Regions from separate parts of the Dyella terrae genome, predicted to be linked through region 1. Evidence: predicted binding sites of a transcription regulator. Region 1 holds the regulator's gene; each other region holds the start of a gene.
What was found. The regulator HrcA, encoded in region 1, represses chaperone genes, less so after heat shock. The targets are predictions, from matches to a motif close to TTNGCACTCNNNNNNNNNGAGTGCNAA.
Positions count from the first base shown of each region.

Region 1 (3,275 bases):
GACGAGATAGTCGATGACGCGCATATCGAAGTCTTCGCCACCCAGGAAGGTGTCGCCATTGGTAGCGAGCACTTCGAACTGCTTCTCGCCGTCGACTTCAGCGATTTCGATGATGGACACGTCGAACGTGCCGCCGCCGAGGTCGTACACGGCGATCTTGCGGTCACCGCCCTTCTTGTCCAGGCCGTAGGCCAGGGCAGCCGCGGTCGGCTCGTTGATGATGCGCTTGACGTCCAGACCGGCGATGCGGCCCGCGTCCTTGGTGGCCTGGCGCTGGCTGTCGTTGAAGTAGGCCGGCACCGTGATGACCGCTTCGGTCACCGCTTCACCGAGGTAATCCTCGGCGGTCTTCTTCATCTTCATGAGGACCTTGGCCGAGATCTCCTGCGGAGCCATCTTCTTGCCGTCGGCCGTTTCGACCCACGCGTCACCGTTCTCGTGAGCAACGATGCCGTAGGGAACGATATGCAGGTCTTTCTGCACTTCTGCGTCGGTGAACTTGCGACCGATGAGGCGCTTCACCGCGTAGAACGTGTTCTTGGGATTGGTCACGCTCTGGCGCTTGGCCGGCGCGCCCACCATGACTTCGTTGTCCTTGGTGAAGGCAACGATGGACGGCGTGGTGCGATCGCCTTCCGAGTTCTCAATGACCTTGGCGGTGGTGCCGTCCATCACGGCAACGCACGAGTTGGTCGTGCCCAGGTCGATACCGATGATTTTACCCATGTTGTCTACTCCCGAATTCTTTAAGCGACCCCTCGGCCGCGACTGGTTTCCAGATGGGGCTCGGCACGTTTCATCTCAATGCCGACAAGACCCCGTATGCCTTTCCGCCTAAGCCCGCAGGGGACGCCGTTCAGGCGTCCTCGACCACGGGCCAGGGCGTCACTCCTTGGCGACCGCCACCAACGCGGGGCGCAGAAGCCGGTCGTTCAGCACGTAGCCCTTCTGGAGCACGTTGACGACCGTGTTGGGGGCCGCACCCGGGGCCTCCACCATGCTCACGGCGTGATGCCTTTCAGGATCCAGCGGCTGACCCACCGGATCGACCTGCACAAGGCCATTGTTCTCGGCGATCTTCAGCAACGACTTCAGCGTCAGTGCGATGCCCTCGCGGACGCTGGCCACGTCGCCGCCCTCCACTTCCAGGCCGCGCTCGAGGCCGTCGTAAATCGGCAGCAGCTCGTTCAGCAGCTTTTCGTTGGCAAAACGGCGAGCTTGCTCGACGTCACGATGCAGGCGACGGCGCTGGTTCTCGATCTCCGCCTTCTCGCGCAGCACGGTGTCGCGCAATTCGACGTTGGTCACTTCCAGTTCGGCGATACGCGCCTTCAGCGCTTCCAGCTCGACGCCAGTCGCGTCACCCTGCCCGCCTGGGCCCTGCGTCCCGGTGGACGCCGTTGGATCGTTGCTTTGCATGAATCACTCCAAGCCTTATCCGTGGCCGGTGCCGTGAGGCACCAACCGTCAATCACTTGCGGGTAAAACCCCGCCTCCCGAGCGCGTTATAAGGTCGTCGCGACGCGATTCAAGGCGTCGCTAAGCAAACCGGCCGTCGCCTGCACCACGGGAATGACCCGTTCGTAGGCCATGCGGGTGGGGCCAATCACTCCGATCGCGCCCAGCACGCGCCCCTGGGTACCGTAGCTGGCCGTGACCACGCTACAACCGTCCAGCGCCGCAAACCCCGATTCTTCACCGATGAACAGGCGCACGCCAGGGGCCTTGGCGCACACTTCCATGAGCTGCAGCAGCTCGCTTTTCTTCTGGAACGCCTCGAACAGCTCGCGCAGGCGCTCCAGGTTGGCCAGTTCCGAGTATCCCATCAGATTGGTCTGGCCGCTGACCAGTACGTCGTCGCTATCGCCTTGCGGGGCGAACGAGGCCGCCGCCAGCTCCACCGCGCTGGACATCAACCGATTGAGTTCGCCACTGGCCTCACGCAGTTCGCGCAGCAAATGGGCGCGAATGTCGTCCAAACGCAGGCCGGCAAACTGGGCATTGAGATAGTTGGCCGCCTGCTCCAGCTCGCTGCCGTCCAGTGGTTTGGCCAACTGGACAATGCGGTTCTGCACCTGATTGTCCGAGAACACCAGGATCACCAGCACGCGGGCATCGGGCAGCGCCACGAAATCGATATGGCGCAGCGGAAAATCAGCCTGCCGCGGCACCGTGACCACGCCAGCGAACTGCGTCATCGCCGACAACAGGGTCGAGACGTTGCCGAGCAGGTCGCGGGTGGTGGTGAGGCCCGGCGGCAACTCGCGGCGTAGGCGCGCCATCTCATCCTGCGGCAGGGGCTGCAGCTCGATCAGGCTGTCCACGAACAGGCGCAGGCCGCGAGGCGTCGGTACACGGCCGGCAGACGTGTGCGGCGACGCCACCAGCCCGGCTTCTTCCAGGTCCGACATGATGTTACGGATGGTGGCCGGGCTCACATCCAAGCCGGATGACCGCGATAGCGTGCGCGACCCTACCGGCTCGCCGTCGGCAAGGTATTGGGCAATCAATGTGCGCAACAGGCGTCGTGCGCGGGCATCGAGTTGGGCGGCAGGCATGCTGTAGCAATCCGTGAGACAGACAAGAAATAAGGTCTGGCGGCAAAGTTTGCAAGAAACGGGGACAGGGTTGGGTGGCAGGCGTATCGGAACGGGCCAGACGACGGCATGTCGTCTCCCGGGCCGACACCCCACTAGCCGCCCCCCATCCCCTCCCCCTTACAATCCCCCGACTTCACCACGTCGCCGCCCATGCTCACCTCGCTCTACGTTCGTCATTTCGCCGTCGTCGAAGAAGCCGAGATCGCCTTCGGCCCAGGCCTCACTGTCGTCAGCGGCGAAACCGGCGCGGGCAAATCCCTGCTGGTGGACGCCCTCATGTTGCTGGCGGGCGCTCGCGCGGACAGCGGCATGGTGCGCGCCGGCAGCGACCGCGCCGAGCTCATCGCCGAGTTCGACCTCACCCACCTCCCCGAAGCCCGCGAATGGCTTCGCCGCGAGGAGCTGGACGAGGAAGACGCCTGCCAGCTACGTCGCGTCATCCGTGCCGAGGGCAGCTCGCGCGCCTGGATCAACGGCCGACCGGCCAACGCCAGCCAGTTGGGCGAACTGGCCACGCTGCTGGTGGAAATCCACGGCCAGCACGAACACCAGGCCCTGCTTTCCCGCACACACCAAATGGGACTGCTCGATGCCTACGCCGGCAACGAGGCACAGGTCGCCCAGGTACGCGAACTGGCCCTGCAATGGCGCGAGCTGGGCAACCGCATCCGCAAA
Region 1 covers NZ_CP089414.1:103,344-106,618, reverse strand. Annotated here, with positions in the region: gene dnaK (molecular chaperone DnaK) at 1-726, opposite strand, end outside; gene grpE (nucleotide exchange factor GrpE) at 886-1,419, opposite strand; gene hrcA (heat-inducible transcriptional repressor HrcA) at 1,506-2,558, opposite strand; gene recN (DNA repair protein RecN) at 2,751-3,275, shown strand, end outside.

Region 2 (3,275 bases), 2.5 Mb from region 1:
GCGGCTGCCCGACATGGACGGGCTGGAGCTCGCGCGCCACGTGCGCGAATCTGCGGCGCAGGCCTACGTGCCTGTCGTCGTGGTATCCGGCGACGTCGACGATCGTCTGCATAACCGCACGTTGGGCGAGCACGTTACCGATTACTTCGACAAGTCGCTGGGCTTCCAGGCGCTGGCGGAATTCATTCGTGGCTACGTGAAACCCTCCGACACCGCCGAGGGTGAAGTGCTCTACGTGGAAGACAGCCGAGTGGTGGCGCTGGCGACGCGCCGCATTCTGGAAAAGCACGGCCTTACCGTGTACCACGTGGTCAGCGTCGAAGATGCGCTGGTGCTGCTCGACAAGGCGAAGGAGCAGGCGAAAGTCGGTGCCGACATCGTGCTTACCGACGTCAGCTTGAAGGGTGAGCTCACCGGTGGCGACCTGCTTGAACGCATCCGGCGCGACTATGGTTATGGCAAGGGTCGACTGCCCGTGCTGGTGATGACGGGTGACGAGAATCCGGCCAACCAAGCCGCGCTGCTGCGTGCCGGTGCCAACGACCTAGTCGAGAAGCCCATTGAGGAAAAACTGTTGATGACCAAGTTGCTGTTCCAACTACGCGTTTCGCAGCACCTGCGCGAGCGGGGCGACGCGGCGTGACCGACGATCGTGTGAAGCTGGAGCCTTCGTGGAAGGCGCGTGTCGGCGACTATCTGGGCCGGCCCGACATGCAGGCATTGGGGGACTTCCTGCGCGTCGAAAAGCAGGCGGGGAAGGTGATCTACCCGCCTGGTCCTGAGATCTTTGCCGCCTTCGATCACACCCCGTTCGACGCGGTGCGAGTGGTGATCCTGGGCCAGGACCCGTACCACGGACCGAATCAGGCCCATGGGCTGTGCTTCTCGGTACGCCCGGGAATCCCGGCGCCGCCCTCGCTGCAGAACATCTTCAAAGAGATCCACCGGGACCTGGGCTTTCGGGCGCCGGATCATGGCTGTCTGACGCCTTGGGCTGACCGAGGTGTGCTGCTGCTCAACGCCGTGCTTACCGTCCAGCAGAGCTTGGCCGCCTCCCACCAGGGCAAGGGTTGGGAAGGGTTTACCGACGCCGCCATCGACGCCCTCAACCGCGAGCGGGAAGGGCTGGTGTTCATGTTGTGGGGCTCCTACGCCCAGAAAAAGGGCCAGCTGATCGACAGTCGCCGCCATTGCGTTTTGCGCTCGGTGCACCCATCTCCCTTGTCAGCGCATCGGGGTTTTATCGGTTGCGGGCACTTCTCGGCGGCGAACCGGTATCTGGAAAGCCGTGGGGTCGCACCGATCGACTGGTCCCTGCCAATGCGCTCAGAACTCGGCTGAAACGGCCTTTTCACGGTCGCTGAACCGCCGACTAGGCACTGTGGAGCCTCCCCTGGGCGCCTCGCTGGACAGGTGTTCCAAATTCCTGTACTATTCAGTTCATCAAAGGTCCCGGAACCTTTCGGGGCCTTTAGCACTCTCACTATCCGAGTGCTAAGCTGATCCCCTATTCAGGAGGTTCCACCCATGTCTCAAGCTTTGGTGACCGCCAACCTGCCGGTGCCGAGTGTCGTCGGCAGTCTGGATGCGTATATCTCGGCGGTCCATCGGATTCCGGTGCTCAGCCAGGACGAGGAGCAGACGCTGTCGCGTCGCTACAACGAACAAGAAGACCTGGAATCGGCTCGCAAGCTGGTAATGGCGCACCTGCGTTTCGTGGTGCACGTCGCCCGCGGCTACAGCGGCTACGGTCTGCAGATCGCCGACCTCATCCAGGAAGGCAACATCGGCCTGATGAAGGCCGTCAAGCGCTTCAACCCTGACCAGGGCGTGCGTCTGGTGAGCTTCGCCGTGCACTGGATCCGTGCCGAAATGCACGAGTTCATCCTGCGCAACTGGCGCATCGTGAAGGTCGCCACCACCAAGGCGCAGCGCAAGCTGTTCTTCAACCTGCGCAAGAGCAAGAAGCGCCTGGGCTGGATGAACGCCGAAGAAGTGCGCGTGGTCGCGAAGGATCTGGGCGTGCCGGAAGCAACGGTGCGCGAGATGGAATCGCGACTATCTGGCCGTGATATCGGCTTCGAAGCCCCGGCTGACGCCGAGGACGATGCCAAGCCGGCACCGGAAGCGTTTCTGATCGACGAAGGCGCGGATCCGTACGAGAACGTGGCCGACGCCGACCATGCCGACAATCAGCTCGATACGCTGTCGACGGCGCTTCGGAACCTGGATGAGCGTTCACGCGACATCATCCAGCGCCGCTGGCTCAACGAAGAAAAGGCTACGCTGCAGGATCTTGCGGACGAGTACGGCGTCTCTGCCGAACGCATCCGTCAGGTCGAGGCCAACGCCATGAAGAAGATGCGCGGCCTCTTCGCCGCCTGATCTTCGGTGTAAGCGTAAGATGACAAACGGCCCCGATTGGGGCCGTTTGGCTTTGCGGGGACATGGCTGCCCCCGCATCCCTATCACTGGATTCCAGGTTTTATGGTTGCCATGCCCCACGTGCTGGTCATCGAAGACGACGAAACTACCGCGCGCGAGATCGTCGCGGAGCTCAGCGTGCACGGTATGCAGGCCGAGTGGGTGGCCAATGGCCGTGACGGCCTCGACCGTGCCATGCAACGCGATTACGACCTGATCACGCTGGATCGTATGTTGCCCGGCATGGATGGCATCGACGTGGTGGCCGAGTTGCGCCGTGCGGGTCGCGATACGCCTGTGCTGATGATCAGCGCGCTGAGCGACGTGGACGAACGCGTGCGTGGTCTGCGCGCCGGTGGCGACGACTATCTCACCAAGCCGTTCGCTCCCGATGAAATGTCCGCTCGCGCCGAAGTACTGCTACGCCGGCGCCAGCCGCAGGCGGTCGTGCAGCGCCTGCGCGTGGCCGATCTCGAGCTGGATCTGGTCAGTCATGTGGCCTACCGCGGTGGCCAGCCGCTGACGCTGCTACCCACTGAATATCGCTTGCTCGAGTTCCTGATGCGCAACTCGGGGCAGGTGCTCACACGTACGATGATCTTCGAGACGGTGTGGGGCTTCCATTTTGACCCCGGCACCAACGTGATCGACGTGCACATCGCGCGCTTGCGGCGAAAGATCGACGGCACCGGGCAACTGGCGCTGATCCATACGGTGCGCGGCACCGGCTACATGATCGCGGCCGCTAACGAAATATCTTCGGTGGTGTCATGAACGGACATCCAAACAGCTGGCACTCCACCACATCACGGCTGATCCTGATCTACGGCTCCCTGTTCGTTGTATGGTGC
Region 2 covers NZ_CP089414.1:2,593,947-2,597,221, reverse strand. Annotated here, with positions in the region: gene DYST_RS11210 (response regulator) at 1-643, shown strand, start outside; gene ung (uracil-DNA glycosylase) at 640-1,341, shown strand; gene rpoH (RNA polymerase sigma factor RpoH) at 1,528-2,385, shown strand; gene DYST_RS11195 (response regulator transcription factor) at 2,497-3,198, shown strand; gene DYST_RS11190 (sensor histidine kinase) at 3,195-3,275, shown strand, end outside.
Region 2: rpoH (RNA polymerase sigma factor RpoH) is a predicted target of HrcA. The motif match lies at 1,472-1,498, and genes of this name have one in related genera.

Region 3 (3,275 bases), 2.7 Mb from region 1:
GCTCGATCAGGCATTCGGCGATGTCCTGCGAGAACGCAGTGTTGAGCGCCACCTTGATGCCACGCTCATGCAACCAGGCGAACGTGTCCTCGGCGCCCGCCATGGGGCGCACCGCGTCGTGCGTGCGGTAGCAAGTGAGCATGCGTTGCACGAAGTCGTCGTGCACGACAGCGACCTGCGCATCGTCTGCCGGCAGATCATGCGCGGCGAGCATGCTGCGGATAGCGGCGGGCTTGGTGTAGCCCATCAAGGCGCGCAGTTCGGGCACGGCCGCGTTGCAGCCGGCCTGGGCCAGCGCCTCGCCCAGCGCCTGCACGACCAGATCCGGATCGTGCACCGTGGTGCCCGCCATATCGAAAACTGCCAGTTCGAACGTCATATCGCCTCCCGTGATGGGGAGGCATGCTGACGAGCGGCGATGGCGCGCCCGTGACGCGGATACGGACAGTCGCGGTGGACTGTCTAGTCAATCGCGGCGGATGAGATGTCTCGCGCGCTTTGGGCGCTGCCGATGGCGCTGGTTGGAGCCTGTTCGCGGCCTCCGTTTGACTTTGCAGTGGAACGACATTCGTCCCTCACTGTCATCCCCGCGAAGGCGGGGATCCAGTGCCTTTAAGCGCCACAGAGACAAAAGCCGCTGGATCCCCGCCTTCGCGGGGATGACGGTGAGGTCATGGCGAGACCGCGTTGAGATTGTGAACAGGCCGCGGATCAGCCCGGGTCGCGCACCCAATCCAGGTAGGGGCGGTGACCCTCGGCCACGGGAACGGCGATCAGCTCGGGCAGTTCGTAGGGATGCAATGCGACCAGCCGTTCCTTCAGCGCGGGGAAGCGTGCGGCGGTGGTCTTGATAAGCAATAGCTCCTCGCTATCCGTGACCACCTCGCCTTTCCAGCGATAAGTGGACGCCACCGCGGGGATACGGTTCACACAGGCAGCCAGGTGTTCGCCCACCAGGGCTTCGGCCAGCTTCTGCGCGCTGGCGACGTCGGGGCAGGTGCAATAGCAGAGCAGGACGGTATCGGACATCACGACCTCGACATCAGCCCGTAGTTGGCGAACTTGGCGAGCACATCGGCAACCTCTTGGTCCGTCAGCATCGCCGGCGTACCGATCTGCAGGGACAGCACGTACTGCCGGGCCAGATTCTCCACCTCCACGGCCCGCCACATGGCCTGGGCGAGGGTGGTTCCCAGCGCGATCATGCCGTGGTTGGCCATCAGGCAGGCCAGCCGGCCCTCTAGCGCGGCCAGCACCGCGTCGGACAGCGCCTGGGTGCCGTAGGTGTAGTAGTCCGCGCAGCGGATGGAGTCGCCGCCGCCCACGGCGATCATGTAGTGGGCCGGCGGAATCGGCTTTCGGCACATGGCCAGCGCCGTGGCGTAGGGCGGATGCACATGGACCACCGCCCCGGCGTCGGGGCGGGCGAGGTAGATGTCCCGGTGGAAGCGCCACTCGCTGGAAGGGCGCTGGCTTGCCGGCCAATGGCCGTTGCGGTCGACGAGAACGATGCCCTCGGGGGTGATGTCCTCATACGGTGTGCCGCTGGGCGTGATCAGAAAACCTTCGCCACAGCGGGCACTTAGGTTACCAGAGGTGCCCTGGCTGAGGCCGGAGGCGGCCAGTTTGGCGCCTTGGAGGACAAGGTCCTGGCGTAGCGTCAGCTCATCGCTCACGGGTGGGTCCCGATGGGGTGCAGGCGGGCATGGTGGTCGGTCCCGGTCCGGGTGTCGATAGCGGCAGAAAGGCGAATTTCGGCGCTCCCGGCTCTTGAAAGCCTCTGGCCGCTCCCCCATTCCAAGTTTCAGCCATCGGACGGACGCCTCTTGCAGGGGGCTTTTGCGTCGTTATTATTGGCACTCACCTCCGGGGAGTGCTAACAGCGCCGACAAAGGCGCCGCTCCGGGGTCCCGAATCCTGTTCAACCATTCAACCGAAGCTGGAGCCCACCCATGAGCAAACTGCGTCCGCTGCACGATCGCGTCATCGTCAAGCGCCTCGAAGAAGAGCGTGTCTCCGCTGGCGGCATCGTCATTCCCGACAGCGCCACCGAAAAGCCGACCCGCGGCAAGGTTATCGCTGCCGGTACCGGCCGCATCCTGGAAGACGGCAAGGTCCGCCCGATGTCCGTCAACGAAGGCGACACCGTGCTGTTCGGCAAGTACGCCGGCCAGGAAATCAAGATTGACGGCGAAGAGCTGGTCTTCCTGAAGGAAGACGACATCGTGGCTGTCATCGAAGCCTAATTTGAGTCCGCTGGGGTTTAAGCGCGACAGACGCGCTCTGTAGAAACCCCGTCGCGAGCTTTCCCATTTTTAATCAAAATTTTTGAGGCAAAAATTTTATGGCAGCTAAAGAAGTTCGCTTCGGCGAAGACGTTCGCGCTCGTATGCTCAAGGGTGTGAACACCCTGGCCAACGCCGTGAAGGTCACCCTGGGTCCGAAGGGCCGCAACGTGGTGATCGAGAAGAGCTTCGGCGTTCCGACCGTCACCAAGGACGGCGTCTCGGTCGCCAAGGAAATCGAACTGGCCGACAAGTACGAGAACATCGGCGCGCAGATCGTCAAGGAAGCCGCTTCCAAGACCTCCGACGTTGCTGGCGACGGCACCACCACCGCCACCGTGCTGGCCCAGGCGTTCATCCAGGAAGGCCTCAAGGCCGTTGCTGCCGGCATGAACCCGATGGACCTCAAGCGCGGTATCGACCAGGCCGTCACCGCCGCCGTGGCTGAGCTGAAGAAGCTCTCCAACCCGACCGCTGACGACAAGGCTATCGCCCAGGTCGGCACCATCTCCGCCAACTCCGACTCCGCCATCGGCGAAATCATCGCCACGGCGATGAAGAAGGTCGGCAAGGAAGGCGTGATCACGGTCGAGGAAGGCTCGGGCCTCGAGAACGAACTCGACGTGGTCGAAGGCATGCAGTTCGATCGCGGCTACCTGTCGCCGTACTTCATCAACAACCAGCAGTCGCAGCAGGTTGAACTGGACGACCCGTTCATCCTGATCCACGACAAGAAGATCTCCAACGTCCGCGAACTGCTGCCGGTGCTCGAAGCCGTTGCCAAGGCCGGCAAGCCGCTGCTGATCGTCGCCGAGGAAGTGGAAGGCGAAGCGCTGGCCACCCTCGTGGTCAACACCATCCGTGGCATCGTCAAGGTTGCCGCTGTGAAGGCGCCGGGCTTCGGTGACCGTCGCAAGGCCATCCTGGAAGACATCGCCATCCTCACCAATGGCGTCGTGATCTCCGAGGAAGTGGGTCTGGCCCTTGATA
Region 3 covers NZ_CP089414.1:2,758,113-2,761,387, reverse strand. Annotated here, with positions in the region: gene DYST_RS11965 (HAD family hydrolase) at 1-379, opposite strand, end outside; gene cutA (divalent-cation tolerance protein CutA) at 712-1,029, opposite strand; gene DYST_RS11955 (class II aldolase/adducin family protein) at 1,029-1,676, opposite strand; gene groES (co-chaperone GroES) at 1,953-2,246, shown strand; gene groL (chaperonin GroEL) at 2,345-3,275, shown strand, end outside.
Region 3: groES (co-chaperone GroES) is a predicted target of HrcA. The motif match lies at 1,854-1,880, and genes of this name have one in related genera.